DNA from 2 places in the Halobacillus sp. B23F22_5 genome. Region 1 is predicted to be linked to the other one. Evidence: riboswitches for the same ligand, from Rfam matches in the RefSeq annotation. Region 1 holds a riboswitch; the other holds the start of a gene.
What was found. A riboswitch is a leader RNA that binds a small molecule or an ion and turns the genes downstream of it on or off. The one in region 1 is predicted to bind thiamine pyrophosphate.
Positions count from the first base shown of each region.

Region 1 (7,589 bases):
ACATATTTGAGGGATATTTTCTCCCGTCGAATTGATCAGATCCAATAGATTCTGCCCTGGATCCGCTAAGTATTCTTTTCCGTTGATGGTAACCACGGTATGGTCACGCTCTAGCATACTATCTTCCCCCTATTGTAATGATGAGATGCAGGTTAGATTATTCGCATTATATAAACTAGTAACCTGTTTAGGGGGAGACAAAACCTATTTTTCGATAACAATCGGCCAAATTTCCTTAGGGTTCAGCTGATAGCGATTGTTTTCCCGATACATGAATTGCTGCATCACCCATTCTCTGCGTATCGTGGCAAAGTCTTCATGGAAGGTTTTAATATACGCATTGACCTCTTTTTCCTCATATACTTTCCCGGGTTCAAAATGCTCGACAAAGTAGCTGAGAATGACGAGTTTCTTCTTCAACTGACTCGGAATCTGCTTTAACTCCCCTTCTTTCGTTACAAAATTTTTGATGATTTTATGCTTTTCTGCTTCGGTCATTTCCAATTCCTGTTTCTTCACAAGATTCTCCTCCCCGATTCGTATGATTGCTGTGGCCATGTATTCCAGTTTCTTTTCATCAAGTTGAAAGTAAATCGTATTTTTTTCTCGTCTCGCATAAACCATGCCGGTGTCTTTCAGCTTTGCGATATGATGGGTAATCGTTGGCGGCTTCAGTCCAAGCTTATTCGCTATTTCCTGTCCGTGGAGTGGTCCTTTTTTCAGTAATGCCAGGATTCTTATTCTTGTCACATCCCCAACAGCTTTATGAAATTGCACCATTTTATCTAATTGCATGTTTTCACCACCTAATTAAATATATATCTAATTAGATATTAATCTAATCTTATTCCTTTGTCAATGTTTCAGAAGTTTGCATAGCCTGCTTTAGGGTTATAGGGATGATGTATACCTTATAAAGGAGTGCGTATAATGAAACCATTTATTCGAGAATATACCAACGATGAAAAAGTAATCGAAGATGTGAAAAAGTTAAAAGATCGCGGGATTGATAGCGACAATGTCTATGTATTGACCCACGATGATGATCGTACGGAGCGCCTGGCCAGCAATGCCAGTGCGAACACGATCGGATTTTCCGAGCAGGATTTCAAGAATGCAATCGGAAACCTGTTCAGTAAAAAAGGGGACGAACTGCGTACGAAATTAGAGGAAATGGGCTTTAGTGAAGAGGAAGCGGATAGTTATGAAGAAGAAATGGATCAAGGGAGAGTACTGCTGCTGGTAACTGAGACCGAAGATGTCGAGTCAATTTTAGCCTAAATAGATAAAAGAGTGTGAAGCCGTCTGTTATGGCTCACACTCTTTTTTATTTGCTCCTATGTCGTATTATTTTGTCTAGAAAAAGTAATTTTTGTCTAGTTAATTATTGATTTCGTCTAGTATTTTCTCAAAAATGTCTAGTAAAATCCGGAAATTGTCTAGTTACAGCTAAAGTTGTCTGGTATTAAAAGCTTTTGTCCAGTAAAAGAGCTGAATCCCAGGACCTTCCGTTACAAAGGGACAAGGATTCAGCCATTTTTTCAGGTTTGTTCACCCCGCACACGACATTCAACCAGGGATGATTAGGCGCGCTTAATAGGTGGTAAACCAGACCAGCTTTTGCAGACGGTAAGTCAGGCTGAGTAAAAAGTTCAACTCACTTTCATTTTCTTTGTAGGCTACGGTATACGCGCCGCCTTGGTTCGTCCACATATTTTCAAAATAATCCCTTACCTCCTGGATTACTTGCTCCTTTTGTGGCGCCTGGATTCTTACATCTGCCTCCAGATTCAAGTTAGCCAGGTTACGTCTCGTATAATTCGCTGATCCGCCAATAATCACATGGTCACCTTTTGCTTTATCAATGTAAAGCATTTTTGTATGGAACTGTTCTTTACCGACGTTATACCAGCGTATGTTCATATTTGGATGATCCAGCTTAAACAATTCAGCCGCGACCGGGATATTCGGCAATCCTGTCTTTGTATTGCCAAAAGCTGTCTTATTCGGGTCGAGAATAATATTGACCATTGCACCATTATCAGCCGCTTCTATTAAACGGCCCAGTATTTTCCGATCAGCCAGGTAGTACATACCAAGCCAGACCTTATCATTTTCTGAAGCATTCTCTAAGTCAGCTAAAATCGCTTCATAAATTTTACGTTCAGTCAGAAACTGGGCATTGATGCTGCCGGTTTGTTCTTCAAACTGATAGCTTTCGATATCAGGATAATCGACTTCCTCCTCGGCGGAATAGTCGACGATCGCTTTTTCTGCTTCTAAAATATCTTTCTGTATCGGTCCTTTCATCTTGAACGCCACATTTTCATGATAACCACTGGCATCATGAGGGTTGGCGGTAGATACAATCGCCGCATCTTCTGTAACTATCAGCTTGCGGTGATTCGCCTTGATATTCATCATTTTCACATAAGAACGGAAGGTGATATCAGGAGCCTGTTTCGCCATCGGGTTGCCTATCCAGCCATCCCCTTTTTCCCCGAACCATTGGAAAAAGGTCCGGTAAACCGATGAATACAATGGATTAGAGTCCCTTAGTTCGCTCAGGCTGGTCATCACGACGTCCACATCATTCGCGCGCAGCCGCTCAATCGCTTCCGGCTGGTAGGAATTATAGACCGTATTGACCTGGTCGGTAATAAACACTGCCTTCAGGTCAGGATGCTTTTCTTTTTGCTTGATGATAGCATCAGCAAGCTCTTTTGATATTGGGGGAAATTCTCTCTTTCCATCTGTATAACCGTTGAACAGAAACATATCAATCACGACAAACTCTTCCGCCTCTCCGATCAGATCATTGATTTCCTGGAATATCTCGCGGTCATGGACGGTTTTGCCGTTTTCGTCCGGGTAGGTCAAATCGCGAAAGAATTCAACCTGTTTCATGTCGTGTACATTGCCTTCATAAGAGAGCCCTTCGGGTAATGTCTTATAGGAAGTATTGTAGAATATCACGCCGGATAACCATAGCACCACCGCTATGAATAGCCAGCTTCGTTTTTTCTTAAGTAATAATTTCATTCTGGTTTGGATGCGGGCGAATTTGTTTTTCACTTTTCCTGTTCCTCTACTTTTTCATAGCATGCATTACAGTACAATTGTTTATTCTCATAGAAACCATTCAAAAAGCCGTCCTCACAATAAACGCTTTTTCCGCACTTACTGCAGCGACCTACTAATTCTCTCATATTCCCTGCCCCCTTTTCTCCATCATACTATATACCCCCCTGATAAAAAGAAAAACCTTGCCAGAAATAATTGGCAAGGTTGATGATTTAATTCAATTGTTCCTTAGGTCTTGCTGCCGCCCGGTAGGAAGCCTGTTCCTGATCATTCAAAAGAATTCGCGGCTGTTTGTGGAATAAATATCCCAAGCCGAGCGCACTAATGATTGCTGCTGGCACCATATAAGAAGCATTGTATACTAACGAGTAAATCCATACATTTTCTGCATCGGTATATTCGGCAAAAAATACGACGCCTGCGATGAAGTGTCCGATGAACCGGAGTGTACTTCCAAGCAGTATACCGAGCGTTACATACGTGAAAAACTTCTTCGTATTATGGTTGATTAACGCCTGTTTGACTGTGTGAGCAAAAATACCGGCTAATCCTAACAGCGTGAACGCCAGCCCGTATTCAATAACCGCCTGCACCGGCGTCAAAATATAAGCCTGTCCGACGATGATCTGGAAAATCCCGTAAAGCAATCCGGTCAGCAGTCCACCTTTTAATCCCCAGCGGAACGCAATCAGAAAGACTGGCACCATCGCAAGCGACACCGAACCGCCCTGCGGCATTTTGAAAATCGGGATGAAGTCCAACAGTGTCGCAAGCGCTGCAAAAATCGCCACCTCTACCATAAATAACGTACGTTTGTTTCTCATGAGTCAATCACTCCCCTTGTTTTTTGGCAACAAAAAAAGCAATGCCAAGGGGGAAGCTTCCAGATGGACGGATTCCGTTTGCATTGCACCATCATAAAAGCCACCATTCCTACGCTAGTATTAACTAACAGGTTCGAAGGGTAAGGACACGAGCGCCCACTCTCAGCCAAATTCGGCTCCCCTTGGAAGGCTTTGAATCTATGCTTTTTTTGTACTGCATCTATTATAAAAAACTATCACAGATTTAGCAACAAGCGACCGGTTCATTCCATATTCCGGAATAATCCTGCGGCCTGTTTGACAACGTCCCCGCTTTTGGCATTTTCTTTCATCATTGCAAGTAATATATCCGTATTTTCGGTCGGATAAACGACAAACCAGCCGTTTTCCTTTCCTTCCTCATCTTTTGTACGTTTCAATTCAGCTGTCCCTGTCTTTCCGGATAATGAAGTTCCTGAAATGTTAGCAGCACGTGCCGTTCCTGCTTCATGAGCAACCACCTGGCGCAGCGCATTTTTAATGACATCATTGTATTGTGGGTCGGTCACACCCTCTTTCCAAATTTCCCGCGTGTTTTCACCTTTAACAATCGTAGGCTTCAACAAGTTACCTTCATTGAAAAATGGGGTATACGCTGTCGCGAGATGGATCAATGACATTTCCATTTGGCCCTGTCCATAGGCGGTGTTTGCCATCAGCAAATCATCGGAAAACGTATCTTCATTGGAAATCTGCGAGTTATATACAGGGTATTCGATCGGAATTTCCTGATTGAAACCAAACGATTCCAAGCCGGCACGGAAGGTTTCCTGTTCCATCTTCAAGGCTGTTCTTGCAAAGAAGATATTATCGGAGCGAATCAGTGCATTGGTGACATCGACAGGTCCATTAAATTCTGTGACCCGACTGATCTCATAATTACCCCAGGACCCATCTTCTTTTGCCCACGTTTTGCCATTAATGTCAATGGTTTCTTCTGGTGCGATGACACCATTACTCAATGCGATCGCCGCCGTAACCGGTTTGATGGTTGACCCTGGTGCAAAGGTATACATGGAACGGTTCAAGCTGGGCTGTCCTGTATCATCAAGCTCTTTGGTCGTACCATAAACCCTCAGGTTCGGATCGATAGCGGGAGAACTGACCAGTGCCAGTGTTTCACCAGTAGTCGGGTGGATGGCCGCCGCAGCCCCTGCTTTTCCTTCATAAGATTGATAGATTTTCTTCTGGAGCTCAGCGTCTATCGTAAGATGTACATCCTCCCCATGTTCTACTGGAGTTTCAGCGATGGTTGTGGTTCCTTCCTCCGATTTAGCATAAATAGTGACTCCAGGGGACCCGCTTAAGGTGTCTTCCATCTTTCCTTCCAGCCCGCCATGACCAATCATGCTATTGGCATGATATTTTTCGTCATCCAATTCTTCTAAATCCTCGGCAGTCACCTGGCGGATATAGCCAGTCAGATGGGCGGCTGCTTCTCCATAAGGGTAGTCCCGTCCGGTGGTTGCCTGGGTAGAGACAGGTTCCATGGCAACCAGTTTTTCTATTCTCTCCTTCTCATCTGCGGGTATCTTTTTCAGTGGTACGAATTGACCCGGGTTTTTTTGTACCCAGCCGGCACTCAACTTTTTATCAATATCTTCTACAGCCATATCCAGGAGTTCGGAAATCTTCTGTTTCATCTCTGCTTCCTCTTCCCCAAGCTGTTCCGGAATCACACCGATGTTCAGAAATTCAGCATTAATGACCAGACCGTTGCCATTGCGATCGTAAATTTCTCCTCTGACAGGATTCTTAGTGGATAGTCCTACTTCCTGGCCCTCAGCTATCTCCGGAAAAATGAATCCCGGGTTCCAGTTGACATACCAGTTTTCTTTCGTTTCACCGTCTGCTTCCCGTTCTTCTTTCGTCAGCGTCGCCTCATAATCAAATTCGATGTCACCTGCAACCGATGTCATCGAAACTTTGAAGGGAATGGTTTCTTCTGTCTTCTCCTTATCCTCTTCCTCTTCTTCCTCTTTCTGCTCAAAGGTCACTTCTACATCTTTAATAGAAAAATCCTGATAGATTTTTTTAAAGCGATCGACCGCTTCTTCTTTTGTATAATGTTCTTTAGAGGAAGCAGCAGTCATGTCGTACATTTCTTCAAACTTCTGATCCTGCCATAAATTTATGTATTTAGTAAAACGCTCTTCCGCCGTAGGCTCATCTTTATTACTGCATGCCGCTGTAATGATCAATAAAATAATCATCAGGGCACCTGATAATTTCCTCATAATATCCTCCTTTTGGAAAGTTATTAGCTCTTTTATCTTATCATATCTGCATCTAATTCAGGAATCAGCCGTTTGGAATTATCGCTGAGTCAAAGGTCATACACGTATGGTGCCTGGAAAGTAAGTCGATTCCCTTTTCTATTCGTATTCCAGGCTAGGTTAAAAGATGTTGCCGTTTGTTTCTATGAAACAAATAAAAAAACCTTCCTTGTATGCCAAGGAAGGCGGGTGATTGTTTTTATTAAGGAACAACGGTGACTGGCACATCAGCCGTATGCAGGACGCTATAACTGATGCTTCCTAATACAGAACCTTTCACTCGACCGAGACCACGGGAACCCATGATGATGCCTTTCACTTTTTCCTTTCGTGCCAAACGGCAGATTTCATCACTGGCTATACCGATCAACATCACTTTTTCTACCGGCACATCACTATTTGACAATAGCGGTTCGGTAGCCTGGAATGCTTCATCTGCCATTTCCTGCTGGTACTCTTTAATTTGCTCTTTCGTAATAAACCTGCGGATATTATGTGTATTATATTCAGGCTGTACGTGCACAAGTAAAATTCCACTGCCAGTTTCTTTTGCATGCTCAATCGCATATTCTAAAGCCCGCAAGGAATGTTCGGAACCGTCTACCGGTACTAAATATTTTTGCTTCATCAATTCCAGCCCCTTTCCACACTCTCTAACCATACTGTCCGTTTATACTTCTATTATACCATGAAAGTATTCACCCTCCGCTTTCAACTTTGACATATTTAGGGCTCGCGGTAATGTAATATACATCCCCTTTGCTGTTTTTCACACGGTACTGATAACCCGCCTCCACTTTCACCTTTGCTGTAATTACCGGGAAGCCATAGCCTTTTTTTACGGTTCCCGCAACATCGCCATCCTTCCAGGAGGGGCGGGCGTAAAATCGTAAGCTTCCAGGATGAATCGACTCCACCCGCTTTCCAAGATAAGAAGTTCCCCTCGTGGAGGCTTTGTTTTCTCCGATATTTCCTATAAATTCATCCCATACAGGTAAAAGTGGCCGCGGGCAATTTTTGCCGCTCCATTTTTTATGAGGGACGATTCGACTCAACGGGATCCCGTGACGCTTCTGCAACGTGCGAATCAGCAGGATCGCCCTCTTTACCGCTTCTTCGAAATTACCATCCTCATGCTCACATATTTCCACTCCGATCGAATTTCGATTTCCTTTCCCATTGCCGTCACCCGCATGCCAGGCACTTTCATAGTCAGGCAGATGCTGGATGATCAAGCTATCATCCACGGTATAATGCCAGCTGACCTGCCGGCTGCCGTCCAGATTCCTCATATATCTGCCATGCATTAGGGCATCTGCACCCCATGAACGGTTTCCTGTTGTATGGATCGTTATGTAATCAGGTC
Region 1 is NZ_JBIEKI010000015.1:24,950-32,538, reverse strand. It holds gene fdhF (formate dehydrogenase subunit alpha) at 1-117, opposite strand, end outside; gene ACGTN9_RS16305 (DUF2087 domain-containing protein) at 205-795, opposite strand; gene ACGTN9_RS16300 (YflT domain-containing protein) at 931-1,281, shown strand; gene ACGTN9_RS16295 (phospholipase D family protein) at 1,594-3,075, opposite strand; gene ACGTN9_RS16290 (hypothetical protein) at 3,072-3,209, opposite strand; gene thiT (energy-coupled thiamine transporter ThiT) at 3,297-3,908, opposite strand; TPP riboswitch at 3,998-4,101, opposite strand; gene ACGTN9_RS16280 (penicillin-binding transpeptidase domain-containing protein) at 4,172-6,184, opposite strand; gene ACGTN9_RS16275 (universal stress protein) at 6,426-6,851, opposite strand; gene ACGTN9_RS16270 (peptidoglycan recognition protein family protein) at 6,922-7,589, opposite strand, start outside.

Region 2 (7,589 bases), on a different contig from region 1:
ATACTATTCAAAATATCGATAAGGTCGTAGAGATGGCAGAACAGCAAGTGGCTGAGGAATTTAAAGACGAGGATTATAAAATCAGCTTCCGCGTGTTTGGTAAGAATGGTGTCATGGGCGACCTTGAACCGGTAAAAGAAATCAAATCCCATGAATTATGCATAATAGTTGAAGGGATTGCAGAAACCGCCGAGGAAGCAGAGGCACTGACTTTGTTCGGCACTCGTCAGATTTTTTACGCACGCCTTCCAGAAGTAAAAGGTACGGCTGGTACAGCGGCATTCGTTGTCGATGATGTCCTGCCAGCAACAGCATCTTACTCCTGGACGATGAATCATACCGTTCCGGTCGATGACCCACTAGAATTATTTGATGTAAGAACAAAGATGATTGGTGAACCAGTAAAGGCATAAAAGGAGGAACGGATATGAAAACAAGTACATTGAATGATCTGGCGAAAACGATTCGAAGTAAAAACGCCGGTACTGATAAAATTACATTTGATATCATTTTCAAGGAAAAAGATACGTATGAGATGGTGAAAAATAGTAAATCAATCAACCGGGAAAAACTGGCTGCTTTATACAACATTGAAGAGGATCGAATAACCGATTTTGTCGAGTATGATCCGGCCAACGCTATTAAATTTACCATTCGTCGGTTCGCACCAAGTGGTGACCCAGGTGAAGGAGATATCTTTGGCTCTCAGCAGTACCCGCCGTTGTTGGGAATAGAGGTTCCAGTGCAATAGAATTAATAGAAGAAAGAGGCTGCCCATAAGTCTATGAAAAACCTTAAGGGGCAGCCTCTTTTCTTATTGGTTATAAGGACGGTAAACGGCTCTAATACCTTTCCTGTTGAAAGTTCTGGTCTGATTTACAGCTGGGTTGATCTCCTGAAAAAGAAATCACCCGATCCGGCTTGTGTTTTTTAACAACCTGCTTGTTCTCATCCGTCTGCTTTTCCAATTTATATACAAGCACGCCACCAATTAATAATGCTATTCCAAGCAGCTTCTGCCAGGAAAGTGGAGCGGCCTCAAAGCCAAACCAGCCACCCGTATTAATAATAAAAGCTATGACAATTTGGGAAATGAGGGCAATCGAGATTGCATATGCCGGTCCAATCAGCGTTACGCCTCTCATTAAGAAGAAAACGATTCCTACTCCAAACACCCCGCCAAACAAAAACAGTGGATTGACATTTCCAAATTCTAAAATGCTTCTTTTCTCGATGGAATAAAATACCGGCAATGAGCAGACAAGACCGAGACCGAGGACGAGAGAGGTCGTTGCCCACGGGCCTGTTTTTTCACTTACTCTGGCATTGAATACATTTTGAAGGCTGATTAAAATGCCTGCGATAATCGCTAATAACGCTCCAGTCATCGGCGTTCCTCCTTATTCATAGATATTTCCTTTCGCAAGAATGCTTAATTTTTCAAGGTCTTTTATTGTAATCGTGCCATTGGCGCGTTCAATGATGCCGTCTGAATTCATCTTCTTCAATACACGGTTTAAATGGCGGTAACTGGTCCCCAGCCACTCTGCGAGCTCTGATAAATTCGATGTATGCATTTCCTGATGAAAAGCTGTGCCTTCACTGACCGAGGAAATCGATAGTAAATAGCTGGCCAGACGAACTTCTACTGGATAAAGCATGTTTAGACTCGTCGTATGGGATTCGGTATAAAACTTCCGGGCTAACGTTTCCAGTAAAAAACGCATAAATGGCGGGTGATCTTTTTCCAGCTTCTCCAAATCGGCAAATGACGCTGCAAGCATCACGCCATCCGTTACCGCTTCAACGGAATTAAAGACCGCATTCCTTTTAACATATTCCACATCACCGATAAGCTCCAGGGGACGCTTAAACCGGTTAATTAATGACTTTCCTTCAGGCGTAAGTGTAAAAATTTTTATTTTTCCTTCTACCAGAATGTAGAGTTCATCAAGCTCTTCGCCAGCTGAAAATAGAACAGTTCCTTTTTTAAACTGGCAGGCTTTTATATGGGGCCTGAAATCCTCTGAAAAGACCCCATCCAGTTCATAACGCTCAAGGTAGTAGTTTAAATCAAATGCTTCTATTTCTTTCACCGTATAAACACCTTCTTTTACAATTGGAAAAGGACAACTCCGGCGAGCATCATCATAAGTCCAAGGCCTTGCCGCAACGTGACAGGTATTTTCTTCTCCCCGAACCATCCGCGTGACTCTATGATAAATGCCATTGCTATCTGTGACACAAGTAGGATAGCGATGGCTGCTGCGGGGCCGATTCTATGAATCGCTGTCAATTCTGAGAAAACGACAATGACACCGAATGATCCTCCAATTAAATAAAGAAATGGAACTTTTTTAAAGCTTTTTCCTTTACCATCTCTTACTTTCATATAAATAATGATGGCGATGGTGAAGGCTACGATATGAACCATTACCGTTGTGTGCCACCCGCCAATCGCATCACTCATTCTTGCGTTAAAGATACCTTGCATCGTGATGCACAGTCCTCCAAGCAGTGAAAATAAAGCACCTTTCATCTTTCATCCTCCTATTCTGCATTTATTTAAAAGGAAGATGAAAATTTTTGAAAGGACATATGTCCTAACCAATGTCACTCATACAAGAAAGCTTTCCCCTTTTCATCATAAAAATAAGCTCAGAGCGTGTGAATCCAGCTCTAAGCTTATTGGTCAGCTTATTTCTTTCGTGCGGCGAACAAAAAAATCGTTATCAGCGTAAATGCGGTCAATGCCAGAAAAGGAATCGTGATAAAACCCAGCCAGTTGATATATTCCGCACTGCATGGCACGCCACCGACACATGGTTTAATGCTCGCAAAACCCGGAACTTTTTGTTCCATATAATGAAAAATGGAAACGAGCCCGCCTATGATAGAGAGCGGCAGCGCATATATGACGATACTGCGGTCATTCAGGAAAGTCGCAATTCCCAGGATGATGCTGAGCGGGTACATGAATATCCGCTGTACCCAGCATAATTCACAAGGAATGAATTCCCTTATTTCACTAAAATAGAGACTCCCTAATGTAGCGATGACAGCAGCCAGCCATGCAATGTAAAGTGCAACATGCTGTCTGCTACTTTTCCGTTTACTCATTGCTATCTTCAATCGCTTTTTCAATTTTATTGGAAATCTCTTCATAGTTGAATGGGTCTTCCACCATTTCACCATTAATCATTACTGTAGGTGTAACTTGAACTCCATGTTCTTTGACGAGCGTATCATCTTTTTGGACTTCCTGCTGAATTTCTTCCGATTTCATATCCTGTTTCATTTGTTCGATATCAATCGATGGGACACTTTCTTCAGCTGTTTCCACAATCTTTTCTTCTGTCAGCCAGCCTTCCTGGTGTTCTTCTGGCTGGGCCGCATATAATTGCTTGCTGAAGTCCCAAAATTTTTCCGGAGTCTGTTTATAAACGGCTTCTGCTGCGGAAGAAGCCAATTCAGAATCTTCCCCGTGAAAGAGGACGTTGACATAAGTCAAATTAGCATCGCCTGAATCAATATAATCTTGTTTCAATAATGGAAAGACCTGGTCGCTCCATACTTTACATGCTGGGCAAAGATAGTCGCCGAATTCGACGATTTCCACCGGTGCATCGGATTCACCAATGGTCGGTTGGCCCTCTGTAGAGATAGAATCTCCAGAAGAAGCCGTATTGCTTTCACTTCCGCTATTGTTTTTACTATCTAATACGACAAAAGCAGCTACAAGTCCAATGACAACTACAGTTAAAATGACAACGAATTTCATCGAGCCTTTATTATTTTCAGCCATGGTTACACTCCTATATGTATTTTAAGTTAGCAATCGCAACGCTTGATAATATCAACATGTTATCATAAAAGGAAGATCAAATAGAAAAGATTTTCTTGATATTTTTTGACAATCTTATTAAATTATATACTTTCTCAGCTTTCCTGAAAAGCTTAGAGATTTCACTACTTAATAGGACGACCATGGATTGTTATCGGTATTAAACAGAGGTGTTTATTTGGATTCTATTTTTTTATTTATTGTCATCATTTTATTAGCTTCCATTTTACAAACCAGTACAGGTTTCGGCTTTTCGATCATGGCTACACCGTTTTTATTATTATTGTTCGCTCCCAGGGAAGCGATTCAGATCAATCTGGCTCTTTCACTGGTCATTTCCAGTGTCTTGATTATGAAAATCCGTCATGATGTCGATACAGGAATTTTAAAAAGGTTCATCATCGGCAGTAGTGCCGGACTTCCGATTGGCATCCTCATCTTTCTTTTGGCAGACATGACCAAGTTAAAGCTCGGTATCAGTATCGTTATCCTGGTGCTTACAATTCTTTTGATCTTCCAATTCCGGACTCATCAGTCTTTGCGTAGAGACTTTATCGCAGGAGGTATATCGGGAGCGATGACCACCAGTATCGGAATGCCTGGACCACCACTCCTGCTGTATTTTTCCGGTACGGATACGAAGAAGGAAAAGTTGAGAGCAACTACGCTCGCTTTCTACTTATTCATTTATTTCGTGAGCCTGCTGATTCAAGTGGTTTTTGCGGGCACGAACATCGAAGTATGGAAGGCTGGCGGATTAGCCTTGCCTGTGGTACTGGCTGGACTTGTTTTGGGCCAATTATTGTTTCAATGGATCAACCAGCGTTTATTTCAGCTATTCATGTACATGATTTTGTTATTCACCGGGCTCTATTTGCTGCTTGAGAGTTTTTAAATCTATCAAAGCATACGTGTGCAGGCTTTATTTTCAAAAATTTATCATAGAGAAGTGGAAGAGCTTCCTATACTTTGTTATGATGAAATGGAAACATCAAATTAAATATATGAAACAACTACTAGGGGTGCCCTGAATGGTGGGCTGAGAGGAAAGCGCGTGAAGCTTTCCGACTCTTATGGACCTGATCTGGTTAATACCAGCGGAGGGAAGTAGTCGGAAGATACGTCTATTTTCTTTTAACCTACCAAGCCAGGTCCCATGAGGATCTGGCTTTTTTAGTGCGCTCTTGGAGAAAGGAGGGGAGAAATGAATCGTACGCGTCTGCTTACGACAATGGCTGTATTTGTAGCAATTGGCACCATGGGAGCACAGCTGCTCTGGTTTCCGGCAGGGATAGCTAAAGCTTACCCAGTCCAGCATGCAGTCAATGTGATGGCGGCTGTAACGCTCGGACCACTGCCGGCGGTGGTCATTGCGTTTATGATCGGCGTTTTGCGTAATCTGCTTGGAATCGGCACTTTGCTGGCCTTTCCGGGCGGCATGGTCGGCGCATTTTTAGCTGGCTATCTATACAAGAAGCTGGGCAGAAAAGCCTGGGCTGCCGTTGGCGAGGTTGTGGGGACTGGAGTAATTGGCGCTTTGTTTGCCGTCCCTTTTGCCAATGTGCTGATGGGAAGTGCGGTTGGAGCTTTGTTTTTTATTCCATCATTTCTGGTCAGCAGTATTACTGGTGCTGTAATCGGCTGGCTGGTCGTCGTCAAAATCAAACAAGAACAATTATTGCCTAATACAAGAAGAGTTTCATAGTGTTTAACTTTTTAACGGAAAACTACTAGGGGCGCGTACAGCTGAGATAAGGAATGATTTCCTTTGTCCCTTGGAACCTGATCTGGATAATGCCAGCGCAGGGAAGTAGTAGAGGACCAACTTCACCACCCTCTATCTTTCTACTTTTATTCCCCTAGTAGCTTCCTAACTATTAAAGGAGGCTTACCATGACTTTTTCAAACGACTTAAGAAAAGAAAACGATGATATTTTTCGAAAGATATTCAGCCATCCATTTGTGGTCGGTATAGGAAAAGGAGACGTGCCAAAAGAGGCCCTGGAGCACTATATCAAAGCAGACTTTGAGTACTTGAATGCGTTCATGCATATCTATGGCATAGCCGTCTCCAAATCAGGCAATAGAGATGATATCTCACTCTTCAATGACCAGATAGGCTTTGTATTGAACAGTGAAACCCATCCCCATCATAACTTTTGTGAGCAGGCTGGGGTGAAATATGAAGACATGCAAGGATACCCGCTGCCACCAACGGCGGACCACTATATCAAGCACATGATGTACCATGCCCATACCGGAAACTTAGGCGAAATCCTATGTGCGTTGCTTCCTTGTCCGTGGACATATTTAGAAATCGGTCAGGTGTTGACGGGTCAATACGAGCCGAACGGTAGCCATCCGTTTTATCCATGGATCAAATTCTACGCGGATGCTGAGATGAGAGGGCTGACAGGAAAGCTGCGTAACCGCCTGGATGAACTGGCAGAAGAAGTATCTGAAAAACAACGCACCCGTATGAAAGAAGCATTCCGGAAGAGTTGTCAACTTGAGTTGGCTTTTTGGGAAATGGCCTATACGTGTGAAGAATGGCCGGTACAGAAAGTGGTGACACAGCGATGAGCAGACCAATCCCATGTGCACTGACCATAGCGGGCAGCGATTCAAGTGGAGGAGCGGGCATACAGGCTGATTTGAAAACTTTTCAAGAACTGAAGAGCTATGGCATGTCTGTCATCACTTCTGTCACCGCTCAAAATACAACTGGTGTGCAAGGAGTCCATCATTTGCCACCGTCGATAATAAAACAACAGCTTGAAGCGATACGAGCAGATATGCCGATCCATGCGCTCAAAACAGGCATGATTGCAGATATCCATATGATGAAAGTGGTCGCAGAAGCGATACCCCGCTTCCAGACTCCTTATGTCATGGATCCTGTGATGGTAGCGACAAGCGGCGATGTATTGATGGAAAGCGAAGCTCGTTTTTATTTACGGGAGCATTTGCTTCCTTTGACAACCCTGGTGACACCAAATATACCTGAAGCGGAAATGATTACGGAAGAAAACATCGAATCGTCAGCCGATATGGAAGCTTCCGCTGAACACATCGTGCATGGCTTCGGTGCAGGAGCGGCACTTATTAAAGGCGGTCATCGAATAGGGGAGGCGCTGGATGTCTTGTATGATGGAAAAAAGATGTATCGGTTCACCTCCGATCGTATTACCACTAAAAACACGCATGGTACTGGCTGTACCTATTCAGCAGCCATTACTGCATATTTAAGTCAGGGGTTCCCATTAGACGAAGCAGTGAGACGTGCGAAGCACTATATCACTGCTGCGATTCGTCATGGCTTTTCTATCGGAAAGGGTAACGGACCAACGAATCACTGGGCGATACGTGAGGAGGGAATAAATGATGAATGTCATTGAAGAAGTGCGTAATCACACCCCGCTGATCCATCATTTGACCAATCAAGTCGTCATGAATTTTACAGCGAATGGGCTGTTGGCTTTTGGCGGTGCCCCCGTCATGGCTAAGGCTGAGGAAGAAGCAGCATCGATGGCTTTTAATGCCGATGGTGTGTTGATCAATATCGGAACACTGACCGCTGCAGAGGTTCCAGCAATGGTTCATGCTGGTAAAGCAGCTAATGAAAAGGGTATCCCGGTTGTGCTCGATCCGGTCGGGGTCGCAGCTACGCGATTTCGCAGGCGTGCCGTCGAGGAAATATTACAAACAGTCAAACTTACAGCAATCAAAGGAAATGCAGCTGAAC
Region 2 is NZ_JBIEKI010000001.1:257,636-265,224, forward strand. It holds gene ACGTN9_RS01265 (acyclic terpene utilization AtuA family protein) at 1-413, shown strand, start outside; gene ACGTN9_RS01270 (DUF4387 domain-containing protein) at 428-751, shown strand; gene ACGTN9_RS01275 (DMT family transporter) at 843-1,388, opposite strand; gene ACGTN9_RS01280 (Crp/Fnr family transcriptional regulator) at 1,401-2,096, opposite strand; gene ACGTN9_RS01285 (DMT family transporter) at 2,114-2,539, opposite strand; gene ACGTN9_RS01290 (disulfide oxidoreductase) at 2,698-3,120, opposite strand; gene ACGTN9_RS01295 (DsbA family protein) at 3,113-3,805, opposite strand; gene ACGTN9_RS01300 (sulfite exporter TauE/SafE family protein) at 4,023-4,739, shown strand; TPP riboswitch at 4,853-4,967, shown strand; gene thiW (energy coupling factor transporter S component ThiW) at 5,049-5,549, shown strand; TPP riboswitch at 5,567-5,670, shown strand; gene tenA (thiaminase II) at 5,738-6,427, shown strand; gene thiD (bifunctional hydroxymethylpyrimidine kinase/phosphomethylpyrimidine kinase) at 6,394-7,242, shown strand; gene thiM (hydroxyethylthiazole kinase) at 7,226-7,589, shown strand, end outside.
Region 2: it holds a riboswitch for thiamine pyrophosphate, as region 1 does, so the genes downstream of both, thiW (energy coupling factor transporter S component ThiW) here and thiT (energy-coupled thiamine transporter ThiT) in region 1, are expected to answer to the same signal.